DNA from 2 places in the Marinomonas maritima genome. Region 1 is predicted to be linked to the other one. Evidence: riboswitches for the same ligand, from Rfam matches in the RefSeq annotation. Region 1 holds a riboswitch; the other holds the start of a gene.
The links. A riboswitch is a leader RNA that binds a small molecule or an ion and turns the genes downstream of it on or off. The one in region 1 is predicted to bind thiamine pyrophosphate.
Positions count from the first base shown of each region.

Region 2: another riboswitch for thiamine pyrophosphate. It lies ahead of thiD (bifunctional hydroxymethylpyrimidine kinase/phosphomethylpyrimidine kinase); the one in region 1 lies ahead of thiB (thiamine ABC transporter substrate binding subunit).

Region 1 is NZ_JAMZEG020000003.1:149,199-157,093, forward strand. It holds gene M3I01_RS12805 (DMT family transporter) at 1-297, opposite strand, end outside; gene M3I01_RS12810 (hypothetical protein) at 599-1,492, opposite strand; gene M3I01_RS12815 (thiamine ABC transporter ATP-binding protein) at 1,999-2,730, opposite strand; gene thiP (thiamine/thiamine pyrophosphate ABC transporter permease) at 2,690-4,312, opposite strand; gene thiB (thiamine ABC transporter substrate binding subunit) at 4,324-5,349, opposite strand; TPP riboswitch at 5,443-5,564, opposite strand; gene M3I01_RS12830 (3-deoxy-D-manno-octulosonic acid transferase) at 5,587-6,813, opposite strand; gene msbA (lipid A export permease/ATP-binding protein MsbA) at 6,816-7,895, opposite strand, start outside.
Region 2 is NZ_JAMZEG020000001.1:934,750-942,644, forward strand. It holds gene M3I01_RS04510 (LysR family transcriptional regulator) at 1-41, opposite strand, end outside; gene M3I01_RS04515 (MFS transporter) at 166-1,368, shown strand; TPP riboswitch at 1,454-1,554, shown strand; gene thiD (bifunctional hydroxymethylpyrimidine kinase/phosphomethylpyrimidine kinase) at 1,629-2,492, shown strand; gene M3I01_RS04525 (ABC transporter ATP-binding protein) at 2,482-3,273, shown strand; gene M3I01_RS04530 (ABC transporter permease) at 3,260-4,066, shown strand; gene M3I01_RS04535 (ABC transporter substrate-binding protein) at 4,153-5,109, shown strand; gene thiM (hydroxyethylthiazole kinase) at 5,194-5,979, shown strand; gene M3I01_RS04545 (GNAT family N-acetyltransferase) at 6,058-6,603, opposite strand; gene thiE (thiamine phosphate synthase) at 6,816-7,430, shown strand; gene M3I01_RS04555 (tetratricopeptide repeat protein) at 7,659-7,895, shown strand, end outside.

The DNA of each region.
Region 1 (7,895 bases):
AGAAGCCTCAATTAAGGGGATATGATTCAGCGCCCAGTAATAAAAGAGAAAACCAACAAAACCACCGAAACTGCGTAAAAAATGAATTTTCCAGACAGACAAAGACCGTTTCTGCCAACGCCCACGCATTTGTGGTAACAGAATCAAGACACAAAATAAGCTTTGCCAAAAAACCAAAGTAGACACAGCAATCATCGTCTGAGCCTGCTTCGCGGCCAATGCGGTAACTGACATAACGAATGCATAAGCAATCGTCATAATAATACCTTTCTTTAATAGCTCATTTTCATCTAACACTAGAGGCTCGTTCTATATAAGCGAAGCAGAGAGGAAATTTAACTCAATCATTCATGTTACACCAATATTGCCAGTAACAAGCTCGAAACATAATTGAGGGGAAGGGTAAAACCCGTATCATTTACAATTTCAGGAAAGAAAAAATTAAAAATAATTTAAAGTTAATATCAAAAAAAGGTTTTATAAATACGCTGTGATTTTTTTGTAATTTCCACGGCATTAATGATTAAAACTCAGAAGAAATATTTATTACACATAATCAAGTCTCAAGAGAGCCTTTAAAAAAACTAAAATTAATTATTTAATCAAACTTAATTTTATAATATTCTATCAATTTTTTTAATTGCTGATCATTCCCTCCATTTTTCACATTTATTTGTGCCAACCCTATATTTCTGTAACTCTTTAATGCATGACCACCATCTGAATGCTCTGTTTTCTTACATCGAGTATCGCTTTTAATTGCCATTACTTTAAGCCATAAATCATCAGCATTTGGACTTAATTTTTGAAATATATCAATTTTTGTAGCGTCGAGATGCAAAGATTTCGGTGGGTATATTATACCTCCACACCCTGTCAACATTATATTATGGGAACTTGTATCATCATCAACATCATAATCCCACTGTCTGTATGGTTTCGGTAAATTAGCTCCATAAAAAGTCATTCTATGACCTCTATGGCCAATTATCATTTTTGGGAAGCGTTTCTGTTCTTTCACTAAGATATCTATCATATTGTTAGCATATAGAACATCATCATCTATAGTTATAATATAAGAATCAGGAAAAAATATTAATGTTGGAACTATTTTTTTATAAGATTTTATATTAGCAAAAAACCTAACTTCGAGGCCTCTATTGATTTGCCTTTTTAATATACTTGGAATAGTTTCAATTGAAAACTCATCTTCATCTAGCCAAAGTATTATTTTATCAGGCCTAATCGACTGCTGGGCAATGGACTCTATAGCTAAATGTACTTCATGAATTTTTTTTGAAAAAGTTGTTAAGCTTACAATTACAGGGCTACCAAGTTGACATTCGTCTGTGGTTAAAGGCCTATCTGAGTTTAACGCCATATATTGCAGCTGCTCTATTTTTACCTCTGTTCTTATAAGTGAATTAATGTCTCTCATATTACGTATAATCAACTTTCTTTGTTTTATTTTTTTGACTATTTTAGATATCATTTCAAACCTATTCTTCATAAACCTTATAGTATAAATAACTTAATAAATATCATGAGAAAATTCGTCAATAGAAAAAATCACTCATTTATAAAATCAAGAGACATCAGAGTAATTATTAATCCAGTCAAGCTCATTTTATTACTAAAAAACCAACCAATGATGCAGTAAGTTTTAATTTTTTGGCAATAAAAAATACCTGGTAGATCATTAACGAAAATCATTATCACTCTAACCCTAAAATTTCGATAAGTAGCAAGTAGGTATTTCAGTTCTCTCACTTATCGTATTTTTTTACAGAACTGAGCACACATCAGCTAATTAAATATTATATACCTTCCCTATCATTATAGGATTTTGTTCTTTCTCACTTTTTCACACCAGAGTCTATTCTTGAATTAAGCCCCTTAGCTAAAGCACCTCATCCACAGATTGATTAAAAATTTCTACAACTTTCTAATCATATCAAAGTCGATAATTTAGTCCACTAAAGCCTAGGGAACATGCGATCAAGTCGAACGGTGAGAAGCACCAAGATAAGCGGAAAAAAGCGGGGGGGCATTATCTTGATCCAATACAGAGACCGGCTCATGAGCCACAACTCGCCCCCCGTCAATTAAAATAACACGCCCACCAACAAGGCTCGCTTCACGAGGTAAATGAGACACCAGCAACGTGGTTAAACCAAGCTCTTGAGTGACATCGTTGACTAAATAAAGCATTTCTTCACGCAACGCAGGATCCAAGGCACTAAAAGGTTCATCTAATAACAAAATGGGCTTTTTGCGCACTAGCGCCCGAGCAATTGCAACTCGCTGAGCTTGACCTCCAGATAAAGCCTGTGGAAAACGCCCTTTTTTATCAACAAGCTGTGTTTTTCCTAATGCCCAATCCACTTTTTCTTGCTGTTCAATATTTAAAAATAAGGAAGGCGATAAGCCAATCGCGACGTTTTGCCAAACCGTCAATTGTGGAAACAGGTTATCGCTCTGAAATAATGTAGAAATAGGCCTTTCATAGACAGGTAAGGCCAGTAGTGAATCACCTTTAAAGCTCAGCTCTCCACTCCCTTCTAGAAAGCCGCCCAATAAATGTAAAAGCGTACTTTTCCCTTCGCCGCTGCCTCCTAACAAAGTCGTCATACCAGGCGCGATATCAACCTGATAATCCGCATGAAATGCCTCCCAGTTGTATTGAAGATTAATGGTTAACAAGCGACCTACCTCCAGCCATTTTTCCACTGTCTGCCTTTCCACCAATGAAGCGAGATGAGCAATAAAATAAAATCAAACAAAGGGAAATCAACACCACAGCAACACAAGCACCTTCTTCTAGACGATAAGAACCAATTAATTGAAAAAGATACAAAGGCAATGACACCAGTCCCTGACTGCCAAATAATGCGATCACGCCCATATCACCAAGAGATAGCAAAAGAGCGTAACCAAATGCTTGCGCCATACTAGCGCGAATCAAAGACCATTCTAGACACCACCGTGACCAAGACCGAATCCCCAAACTCAAATACAAATTACGAAAACGCCGTTCCTGTTGATACAACACAGGCATTAGCGCGCGCAATACAAAAGGCAGCGCCATCACAGCGTTCACCCAAACTACGATCCAATAACTAGATTGAAAACCCCAATCTAAATCACGTAACCACAAAAACAATCCTGTCGCGATAACCAACCCAGGCACCATTAAAATCATATTACCAAGGTGTTCAAGTTTACTCGGTAACACTCTTAAATAGTGTCGCGCCATGCAAAAACGCGCCAGCACAACGAAGCACACACCTAATAACAAGCTTATTATCGCGGCAGGCAAGGCTATCTTCAAAGAAACCAACACCGCCTGCCACAAACCAGATGACAACAAAGTCGTTAAAAATAAAGGAGAAAAAATCGGATCGAAGATGGCTAAAAAAGGCGGAATAACCAGGACCAACACACACAATAATGCTATGCAGTCTGCACCTTTCGCCAAAAAAGTATCTTTCACCGGATAACTTTTTACCGCTAACACACTGGCATCTTGTTGATTAATAGGTGCAATACGGTAAACAACCACCGCAAACAAAGTACAAATACTTACCTGTAACAAGGATAGAAAACTCGCTTTATTCAAATCAAAATCAAATCTTAACGCCTGATAAATAGCCACTTCTAAGGTACTAGACTTAGGACCACCGCCCAAACTTAACACCACGGCAAAGCTGGAAAAGCACAGCATAAAGATCAGTACAAACGCACCCGGCAGTACTTTTTTCATATAATGCCATTCGATCAAACGAAATGCCGACCAGCGAGAAAAACCTAACTGAGAAGCTTGGCGCCACTGACCGGAGGGAATCAAACCATAGCCTTGTAGCAGCAAACGCACCGCCAAAGGCATATTAAAAAACACATGGGCCAATAAAATACCCACCAACCCATACAAAGGAATTTGCACGCCAAACAATTGGCTCAACCATCCGGTACGACCGTAAACCACCACCAAACCTAAAATAGCCACAATGGTCGGTACCACCATAGACACAGCAAAAAGCTGCAACAAAATGGCTCGACCACGAAACTGGCGATGAATAAGACAAGAAGCAACAGGAATAGCAATCAACAGACTAATACCACTGCTCAGCAAGGCCTGCCACAAAGAAAAACGTACCACACGCCACAAGTAGGGGTCATATAAATACTCAGACCAACTACTGATGTCACTATAACGTAAAAGAGCCGCCAAACTGGCCGCTCCCATGAATAAGAAAAAACCCACTCCCAGTAACGCCGGTAGTAGGCCTTTAACAGCGCTAAAAAAAAGCAATCGAACCTAACTTATCGTGTTGTGGCATTCAGCCACTCATTCACCCAAGCCTTGCGATTGGTAGCCACATCGCCAGCTGGTAAAGTAAGCACCTTAGTAGGTTGTAATGCGCTATCAAACGCCGCTGGCAACGCCTCATTTAACTTAACAACAGGCAACATCCAGTTACCAGTCGCCACCGTTGATTGAAATCCAGGCTCCAGAATAAACTGCATGAAACGTTTCGCCAATTCAGGATTAGGCGCACTTTTCATCATGGCTGCCACTTCAATCTGTGGATAAAGCCCTTCACTGGCCTGCGCCGCTTTATACTTCGTGACGCCTTCCGCGACGATATGATAAGCCGGAGATGTGGTGTAACTCAGCACGACATCAGCCTCCCCTTTTAAGAACAAACCATACGCATCTGACCAGCTCTTCGTCACAGTAACGGTATGACTTGCTAACCGACCCCACGCCGCTGCGGCGTCATCGCCGTAGACCGATTTCATCCATAACAACAAACCTAAACCCGGCGTGCTGGTTCTAGGGTCTTGATAAATCACTCGTAGGTTTTGATTATCAACAATGTCTTTAAGGCTTGTAGGGGGATTTTTTAATATTTCAGAGTTATAAACAAAGGCAAAGTTGCCCTGATCAAATGGTACGAACACGTTATCCTTCCAACCACCAGCAATGGTCACAGCAGACGTGTTAACATCATGTTCAGCAAGCAAACCACTCTTTTTCGCCGCTTCCATTAAGTTCAGATCTAGACCTAACAACACATCAGCCTGAGAAGACTTCCCTTCAAATTGAGCTCGAGACAAAATACCAACAGACGAATCCAGTGCCACGAAATTCAGCTCACAACCGCATTCTTTCTCAAAGTTGGCTTTTATTTTTGGGCCTGGACCCCAGTCAGAGGCAAAAGCGTCATACGTATAAACATTAAGCGTTTCTGCCGCCAACGTAGCAGAAGAAAATGCCACGCCTAAGGTTGCACTTAACGTCATTAAGGAAGTGGTGAGAAGGGTACTAAAGGAAAGTTTTTTCAAGGTGTCGCTCCTAACAATAAGTGAGCGGCGTACAGGGAAATGGCAAGGTACGCTTATCAAGAGTACTGCTTTCAATCTACGATATTACTGTAGCGAAACTTGCTATCTCGATTCCTACGCCAGCATAATCTGGATCAGGTTCGGTGGGTTAGCGATTAATTCGCTTCTCAGCTTCTGTCTTCTTAATATAAGACAAAGCACCCCATGAGATAATGTACCTTCATTGTAAAGAGTCCCTCAGCGGAAGTCTATTTCCGCAAGAACCCGAGTCACTGCACCTTGATTCTTCTCAGCAAAACGCAACGCTATTTGCCCTAGCCGATATCGCTGAGAAGATTGACCAGCAAGAGTAACAATAGCACGTTGTAATTGCGCTTCATCCTGACATTGCACGGCGCCATTTACTTGCAACAATTGATTCGTGATATCTAAGAAATTAAAGGTATGAGGCCCAACAAGAATCGCTTTACCCAGTAATGCAGGCTCGATGGGATTATGCCCACCGCGCTTAATCAAACTCCCACCAACAAAAGCGACATCACAAGCTTGATAATAATTCATCATTTCGCCCATAGAATCCCCAATCACCACATCAAAATCACACCATTGATCTGGTGGCGTTTGACTGCGTAGCGCAACTCGCTCAAAAGACTGCTTCGCCGAAGCATAAACCGCACCAAAGCGTTCAGGGTGACGAGGAACCAATATTAATAAAGCGTCTGGATACTTTGGTAAAAGCGCCTTATGTATACGCAATAACATGTCGTCTTCGCCATGATGAGTACTTCCCCCCACCCAGACAAAACGCGAACCAAGCTGTCGACGCCAATTAGCCTGTAAAACCTCAGGAGCAACCGCGAGGTCAAATTTAATACTTCCGGTAACCAATACTTTTTTCGCACCAAGCGCCTCAAAACGAGCGGCATCCGCTTGCGCATGGGCTAAAAAACTATCAGGGAATTTAAATAAAGGGCGAGAAACAAGAGAGAGTTTTTTATAGCGCTGAAAGGAACGATCGCTCAAACGGGCATTCACGACATCGATACGTAAACCACACCGCTTAGCGTGTTTTAATAGATTGGGCCAAAGCTCTGTTTCAATAATCAATAGATGTTTGCAGTCCAGTTTCTTCAGCGCCCTGCTAACACTGCTGCTCCAGTCCATCGGCAAATATCTATGCTCAGCAAAAGGAAACTCTTTGCCTACTTGCTCTGCGCCTGTTGGCGTCATGGTGGTAATTAAAAGACGGCTCGCAGGGAATTTTTCTCGCCATTGGAGTACCAGTGGTCGAGCCGCAAGAACTTCTCCGACCGAGGCACAGTGAATCCAAAGGTCAGCCTCAACCGCAGGCCAAAAGCCCAAAGCCTCTTGCGCTCGATAATGTGAGTACGTTTTTTTAAATCGTCGAATTTTTAATAAAATTAACGGCGTAAATAAAACCAATAACGCTTGATACAGCCACATAATTAAGCCGGCGTTTCGCTAAATTGTTGATTATGAAGTTGCGCATAAGCCCCGTTCATCGCCAGCAACTCGCTGTGTGAGCCTTGCTCAATAATCTCACCATGATCAACCACGGCAATGATGTCGGCATTTTCTATGGTCGATAAGCGGTGGGCAATAGCAATGGTTGTTCGATTCGCCATTAAACCATCCAATGCAACCTGAATAGCTCGCTCTGATTCGGTATCCAACGCAGACGTTGCTTCGTCCAGAATTAAAATAGGCGCGTTTTTTAAAATGGCTCTCGCAATAGCTATACGCTGACGCTGACCACCCGATAAAAGCACACCATTTTCACCAACCATGGTGTCTAGTCCATGGTCAAGCTCTTGAATAAAGTCCCAAGCATTCGCTGCTTTAGCCGCTTCAATAACCTCTTTATCACTGGTGTCACGCAAAAAACCGTATGCGATATTGTCCCGAATTGTACCATTAAAGAGCACAACCTGTTGATTTACCAAGGCTATATTAGAGCGCAGCTCTGTCAGTTTATAATCATTGAGGAAAACACCATCAATGTTTAATTGACCATCATCAAAGTCGTAAAAACGAGGAATCAAATTTGCCATAGTGGATTTACCACTACCAGAACGTCCAACCAGTGCTAAGGTTTTCCCAGCAGGTAAGGACAAAGTGATATTTTTCAGCGCCAATTTATCCGCACCGGGATATTTAAATGACATAGAACGCCACTCAATATTTCCTTTCAAACGTGCCGCTGGTGTTTGCCCCTTATCCACTTCTTCCGGTAAATCTAAGAAGTCAAAAATGCTGTAAGACGCGGCAATGCCTTTTTGCAAAATACTGTTCACATCGGTTAACTGGCGAATAGGCTTACCTAACATCCCTGCCGCAGTAAGAAAGGCAATAAAGTCGCCAGGAGACATATGAGAACTAATCGTTGGGCTCAAAGCAAACCATACTAAAATGGCCATCATTATTGCTAAGATAAACTGAACAATAGGAATATTTAGCGACTTAGTCATTTCCATTTTCAGCTGGGAACGGCGATTTTCATTTGCCGCGCCACGAAATCGCTCGAT
Region 2 (7,895 bases), on a different contig from region 1:
TTAGCAATGGCAATGAAATAACGTAGTGGCTTAATGTCCATCAATAATTCTTATGAATTGGATAAGGTAGATATATTTTATTGATAAATTGGCTGGGCGTATAGTGTGCCAATAATATTTGCCTTGTTGGGGCGATTTTCGCGATGTTGATACTGGAGTTTTGTTGTGATTGAAGTGAATAGCTCGGTTTTTTGGCGAGGAACCTTAGCCTTAGTGATCGGCTCTTTTATGGTCTTTGCCAATGTGTACGTCACTCAGCCTTTGTTGCCTATGATAGCGAACGAGTTTTCGATTAGTCCGCTTCAGGCCAGTGCCAGCTTTACGATAACGACGCTGACTTTAGGGATATCGTTACTCTTTTATGGGCCAATATCAGACGCGTTAGGCCGAAAAGGCATCATGGTGATGACCATGGTGGGCATTACGTTAACGACCTTCTTCTTGTCCTTGGTGCAAAGCTATGAGTCTCTACTGGCATTGCGAGCCTTGCAGGGATTCTTCTTGGCGGGTTTGCCTGCTATTGCAGTGGCGTACTTGGGGGATGAATATACGCCAGAAGCCTTGATGGTCGCCGTCGGTTTATACATCAGTGGCAACACGTTAGGCGGCATTGGTGGTCGTCTTATTGGTGGCTTTGTCGGTGAGTGGTTAGGGCGTTCTGCAACGTTTGGGGTGATGAGCGCTATTAGTTTGGTTTGTTTGTTGGCTTTTTTCTTTTTATTGCCTAAATCACAACACTTTGAGCCCAAGCCTTTGCGAGTCGGTCATATCTTGATGAATATGAAGGATCATCTACAGAATCGCCGTTTGCTAACCTGCTATTTAATTGGTGGGTTTAGCTTCTTTATTTTTATCAATCAATACAGTTATGTCACCTTCGTACTGGAAGCGGCACCTTATAACTTAACGGCAAAATACGTCGGCCTGCTATTTTTAACGTATTTGTCTGGCACCTTAGGGTCGGCCATATCGGGGAAGCTTGCGAAACGTTGGAGCCAACCTAACATTATAGTATTAGGCACCTGCATTTTTATGTTTGGTTCTTTAGTGACACTGGGAGGTTCTTTAATGGCCATTATTATCGGCTTACTCATTAATAGTTTTGGCTTCTTTTTAAGCCATTCGACGGCCAGTAGCTACGTGAGTCGAAACGCGAAACACGCCAAAGCCAGTGCGTCTTCTTTGTATTTAGTATTTTATTATTTAGGCGCCAGTATGGGTGGTTTTTATCTCGATCCGTTCTGGCAAGCCAATGGCTGGACGGGTGTCATCATGGGGTCTTGGTTGGTACTAGGTGTGGTGGCGCTTGCTGGTGTGAGCTTGATCAAAGACAACAAGCGTACGGTGCAAATTACGGCGACAAGTTAGTGTCATCATACCGCTTTACTGTCTGGTTCTTTGTCTAACTTAAATTATCCTTTGTTGCGCTTTCGATGAATCTTGTTAGTATTGCCGCCTATAGTCGGGGGGCCGTTAAGGCTGAGATTGCATATTTGCAGACCCGTTGAACCTGATTCAGTTAATACTGGCGTAGGGAACTATACATCTTGTTATTGATGATTGGTGATTCTACTCCTATCTTAATGTAACTTGATTTAGTTCCAGAACGCCCGTTCTTGGAGCTTTATATGCCGAGTGATATCACAACCCCTTCTGCTCATGTGTCTAAAAGTACATCTAACACGCCCATCGTTTTAACAATCGCCGGTTCTGACAGTGGCGGCGGAGCGGGCATCCAAGCCGATATTAAAGCCATGTCTGCGACAGGAAGTTACGCCTGTTCGGTGATTACCGCGATTACCGCTCAAAATACACTCGGCGTTTCTGCCATTTTCCCTATCCCTCTTGAGCACATTGAAAAACAACTTGATGCGGTATTTTCTGATCTGAATATCATCGCGGTCAAAGTAGGGATGTTGGCAGACTGCGACACAATCAAATTAGTTGCGGCAAAGCTCAAGCAATATCGCCCTAAATTTCTAGTGGTTGATCCTGTCATGGTGGCGACCAGTGGGGATCTTTTGCTAAAAATGACGTCCATTAATACGCTCAAATCCGAATTACTTCCCTTGGCTGATCTCATTACCCCCAACCTTCCTGAAGCCGCTGCATTAACGGGCTCTCTTGTGCCAACCGATGAAGCATCCATGTCGTTAATGGTCGACAAACTGCGTCAGTTGAAAATGAAAACCGTGCTGTTGAAAGGTGGGCATTTGGAAGAAGACGAAAACAGTACTGACTTTCTGATCTTTAACGATCGCCTTGAGGTCTTAACCTCACCACGTATTCAGACTCGCAATACGCATGGCACAGGCTGTACATTATCTTCAGCGATTGCCTCGTATTTGGCGCAAGGTAATGACTTGCTGCAAGCGGTTCAGTTAGGCAAAAAATACATTACTCAAGCAATCGAGCACGCAGATGAATTGCAGATAGGTCGTGGTCACGGACCGGTAAACCATTTTTTTAATGGCCACGCCAATGTCCGCTAATGTGGCGGCTTTTCCAGTCCCACAACCTTCGATTAAGATAACGATTGCTCAAGGTTGTTTACGGTATCTCGATAGTAAAACGCCTACGTTAAACCATCTTAATATGACCATGCCAGCAGGGCAGTGGACGTGTGTTTTGGGGCGTAGTGGTTGTGGAAAAACCTCGTTGTTACGTTATCTTGCCGGTTTGCTTGATCAACAAATAGAGTGGTCTGGCGAGTTAAAAATTGAACCAGCGAACCGTGCGCTGAAAGATCAAATTGCTTACATGGCGCAGCAAGATTTATTGATGCCGTGGTTGTCGGTATTAGACAACGTCTTGTTAAGCTCTAAATTCGGAGCTCGGGGAGACTTCGTCGCTTATGATCAAAAAGTACAAGCATTGACGTTGCTGGAAAAAGTGGGGCTTGCCGATCATGCCAATCGTTTACCTCAACAGCTATCGGGTGGCATGCGTCAACGTGTCGCCTTGGCAAGAACCTTGATGCAGAACAAACCGGTTGTCTTAATGGACGAACCATTTTCTGCATTGGATGCGGTGACACGCTATCGATTGCAAGATCTAGCTTGCACCCTACTGCAAGACAAAACCGTTGTTTTAATTACCCACGATCCACAAGAGGCGATTCGCCTTGCTCACCATATCTACATCATGCAAGGAAATCCCAGCACGGCGGCGTTCTTAACGACGCTTGAGTCTTCTACACCACGCACATTCGATGCCGAGGGAGCTCAGCTTCAGCAGCGAATAATGGCGTGTTTGGAGCATGATGATGGATGATCTTATTCGTACTGTTTCTAAACCACATCAAAAAGAAAATAGGAATGCGAGTCTGCATTCTGCGCTTCGTATTGTGGTGAGCTTTGTCGTTATTTTGGGATTGTGGCAAGCCGTCGTGGTTGTTTTTGCTATGCCTACGTTTATTTTGCCGGCACCTTTAGACGTCTTCGAAAAGTTACTGCAACGGCGAGAGGTTCTTTTTAAGCATACGCTGGTGACGGGGGCAGAAATAGTACTCGGCTTATTTTTAGGTCTGTTTATGGGGCTGTTTTTCGCCTTACAAATGTTGTTGTTTAAGCCGATAAAACGCTGGTTACTGCCTATTCTAATTGCGAGTCAGGCGATTCCGGTTTTTGCCATTGCGCCACTGTTGATGATTTGGTTGGGCTATGGGATTGCCTCCAAAATTGTGATGGCCGCGATCATCATTTTTTTTCCTGTCACCACCTGTTGCTACGACGGTTTACGTAATACGCCGTTGGGTTATCTCGATCTTGTCAAAACCATGGGGGCTACAAAATGGCAGAGACTCCGTCATATTCAATTTCCCGCGTCTTTACCCACGCTGGCGTCTGGAATTCGTGTCGCCGTGGTGATTGCGCCTATAGGCGCAGTAGCAGGGGAATGGGTGGGTTCTAGCGAAGGTTTGGGTTATCTAATGTTGCAAGCCAATGCGCGGATGATGATTGACGAGATGTTCGCGGCGTTGCTTATTTTATCTTTACTGTCCGTCTCACTTTATTTTGTCACCGATAGGTTATTAAAAAAATTCATTCCGTGGGGTGTTTCGTAAACGCCGCGCATTCAAATATTTCGACACGTGTTATGAACAAAAAACGATTACTCATAAAAATGCCTACTAAAAGGAAAGGAAAAGTAATGAATAAAAAAATGCTATTAAGCAGTATCGTACTTGCTGCGTCTTTGTTGTCTGTCACTGGACAAGCACAAGCAGAAGAGAAAAAACTCACCTTGATGTTAGATTGGTTTGTAAACCCAAATCATGGCCCTATCGTGATTGCCAAGCAGCGAGGTTATTTTAAGGACCAAGGTCTTGAGGTGGAAATTCAAGAGCCCTCTGATCCAAGCACGCCAGCGAAGCTAGTGGCCGCGGGTAATGTCGATTTAGCCGTATCTTACCAACCTAATTTAACCATGGATGTGGCCGCTGGTTTGCCGCTGATTCGTGCAGCAACCTTGATCGCAACACCATTGAACACGCTTACCGTACTGGACAATAACACCATCGATGGCATCGCTGACTTGAAGGGTAAAAAAATCGGTATCTCTGTGGCCGGTAACGAAGAAGCGATTGTCGGCACCATGTTGAAAACACACGGTGTGAAATATGAAGATGTACAAATCATTAATATCGGTTGGGCACTGTCGACGTCTCTTGCGTCAGGAAAAGTGGATGCAACATGGGGTGGTTTCCGTAACTTTGAAGCCAATCAATTGGCGTTAGAAGGCATAGAAGCAAAAGCCTTTTTCCCAGAAGAACACGGCGTGCCTGTTTATGATGAACTGGTCTTTGTTGCCAATGCGAACAGCTACGACAAAATGGCGATTCAAGGCTTCAATAAAGCGATCGAGCAAGCCACGATCTACATCGTTAATCATCCGCAAGCGTCATGGAACGAGTTTGTAGCGTACAAACCAGACACTTTAAACAACGAACTAAATGAATTGGCTTGGAAAGCAACGTTGACGCGTTTTGCGTTGCGTCCTTCAGCGGTAGACTTGAAACGTTATGACGACTATGCCCAATTTATGTATGACCAAAAAATCATTAGCACGTTACCAAAAGCCAAAGACTACGTGCCGAGTTTTCAATAAGTCGTTCGCGACTTTTTAGGAAATAGAAACTGGAAATCAGAACTTAGAAGCTGACGTTAAAAGTGAAAAGCAAAAGGTAACAGTATGAATATCGAGATGATTATTAACGCACTGCATGCCGTGCGTGAGCAGAAACCACTGGTGGTGAATATCACTAATTACGTGGTGATGAACAACACGGCCAACGCGTTGCTGGCTATTGGTGCTTCCCCAATCATGGCGCACTCCCGTGAAGAAATGGCGGAGATGATGTCCTTTTCCGGCGCCTTAGTGGTTAATATTGGAACCTTAGACAGCCTTTGGATACCGCGTATGATGGTCGCGGTAGAGCAAGCGAATAACCACAATAAAGTCGTTGTACTTGATCCGGTTGGCTGTGGTGCGAGTAAACTGCGCACACAAACATCTCGGCAGATTGCTGACGCTGCGAACAAGTTGATTATTCGTGGTAATGCATCTGAAATCATCGCCTTGGCGGGAGAGCAAGGGACAAGCAAAGGCGTCGACTCAACGGACAGCAGTGAAGCCGCTGTCGGTGCCGCGCAATACTTGGCAAAAACCTACCAATGTAATGTGGTTGTCTCAGGGCAAACGGATTTTATTATTACCGCTGACCGCCAAATTAAGCTTAATAACGGCCATGTTATGATGCCATATGTTACTGGAATGGGTTGCACACTGAGCGCATTAACTGGCGCGTTTGCCGCTGTCGGCGAAGAAACCGGCTTAGCGGCCGCTGCGGTTTTGGGTGTCGCGGGTGAAATCGCCGCAGAGCAATCCAAAGGCCCGGGGAGCTTACAGCTTAATTTGTTAGACGCCTTGTATTTGTTGGATGAAGAAACATTGATTCAACGGCTTAAAATGAGCTGAGGTAAAAGTTAGTGAGGGGCGATTCGCTAAATTGTTTTTTTAAATACAATGTTATCGATTAGCCCCTCAATACCAATATTATGCCTTCGTCGTAATATTGTGAGGCAGTAAAGGATGGTCATTTTCCCACACAAAAAGCATGTCATTTACCTTTTTGCCATTACCAGGCGGTTGCCATAGATTAGTTTCTTGATGTCTTGCGCCAAGACGATGATAAAAGTGTTGGGCGCCTACATTGTCTTCCAGTACTTCAAGATATAAGCCTTTGTGTTCGAAGGCGTTATCCACCCATTCTGCAATCAAATAGAGTAACTGCTTGCCAATACCTTTGCCCTGAGCAGCATTTGAAACATGCAAGTTGTCTATAAAGGTTCCCCACTGGGTACTTTCATGGCCAAAGGCGCAGATAAATCCGTATATTTCATCATTGTCTGTCGCGACGATGATGTGTTGATTTTTTTTAGGTGAAGACAAGCGACTAGCCCAAGCGTTATGTCGTTCATCCCAGACATCATGATCAAGAAAATCATCTGGAAAAATACCGCGATAGGAATTACGCCAACTTTCAGCATGCAGCTGAGCAATGCCTTCTAAATCGTCCATATTCGCTATTCTGTATTGCATTAATTGGGTACTCCCTGCTGATTTTTACTCGATCTATCGTGCGTATTTTAAATGCCACTTTACTAACGGATACTAAAGCGAATGGTTATTTCCTACCACCCTAAAGAATTCGACACGTATGAGATTAGGGTAAACGTATTCGTCATCATGTTAATATGTCTCGCATTCGACGTACTATTAATGCCATTAAATAACCAAATGTTGAGAGTGAAATGAACCCGTATCGTTTGTATTTAGTCACCGATGATCAGCAAGATCTAGAAACGTTAAAAGCCGTGGTAACAGGCGCCATTGCTGGTGGCGTGACTATGGTTCAAGTACGCGAAAAGCACGGTGACGTACGCGCTTTTATTGAAAGGGCATTTGCGGTCAAAGCCATTTTGCAGGGCACAGGCGTGCCTTTAATCATCAATGACCGAGTCGATGTTGCTTTAGCGGTGGACGCTGACGGCGTGCACCTTGGTCAATCTGATATGCCTGCAGACATTGCGCGTCGTTTGATTGGCAAAAACAAACTGCTTGGTCTTTCTATTGAAAACGAACAACAGCTTATTGACGCTGAATCCTTGCCGATTGACTATGTAGGGTTAAGCGCCATTTTTGCCACACCAACAAAAAGCAACACCAAAAAAGAATGGGGAATAGAGGGGCTGCGCAACGCCGTGGCGCAAAGCTCTTTTCCAATCGTTGCGATCGGCGGCATTAATGCGTCTAACCTAGACGCTATTATTGGCACTAACGTCGATGGCGTTGCGCTGGTTTCTGCGATTTGTCACGCGCCAAGCCCGAAACAAGCGGCAAGGGCTTTATTGAAACAGATGGGCTGAGCTTGTTTAGTCAGAAGAAAGAACAGCGCTTGGTTTTACTATCGCATTAGCCAAAAATGACAGAGATTCTTTGCTGCACATGTAAGTGGGTCGCCAGCATTAAGGGCACAAGTGAATGCTTACAGAACCAGTCGATATGCTTGAAGCGCGACAAAAGCTGTCATAAATACGCTATAAAAATTAACATACCCGTCATTGCATCGCTGAATGTCTAATATAGAGTGAATTATGAACACGAAAATATACAAAGAAGTCCTTTTTCTAGCCAAAGAATTAATGAGTTGCGCTCATAAAAAGGATCAAACTGGCTTTGATACTTATTATGAAGAATTGAAGGCAATCTGTAACGACAACGACGATACGGACAAAGATCATCCAGTACAGTGGGAAACACTGGGGGATTTCACCGATGATTTAGAATTGGCGGTTTCTATTTACGATAAAGCGCTGTTGAAAGCCGCCGCG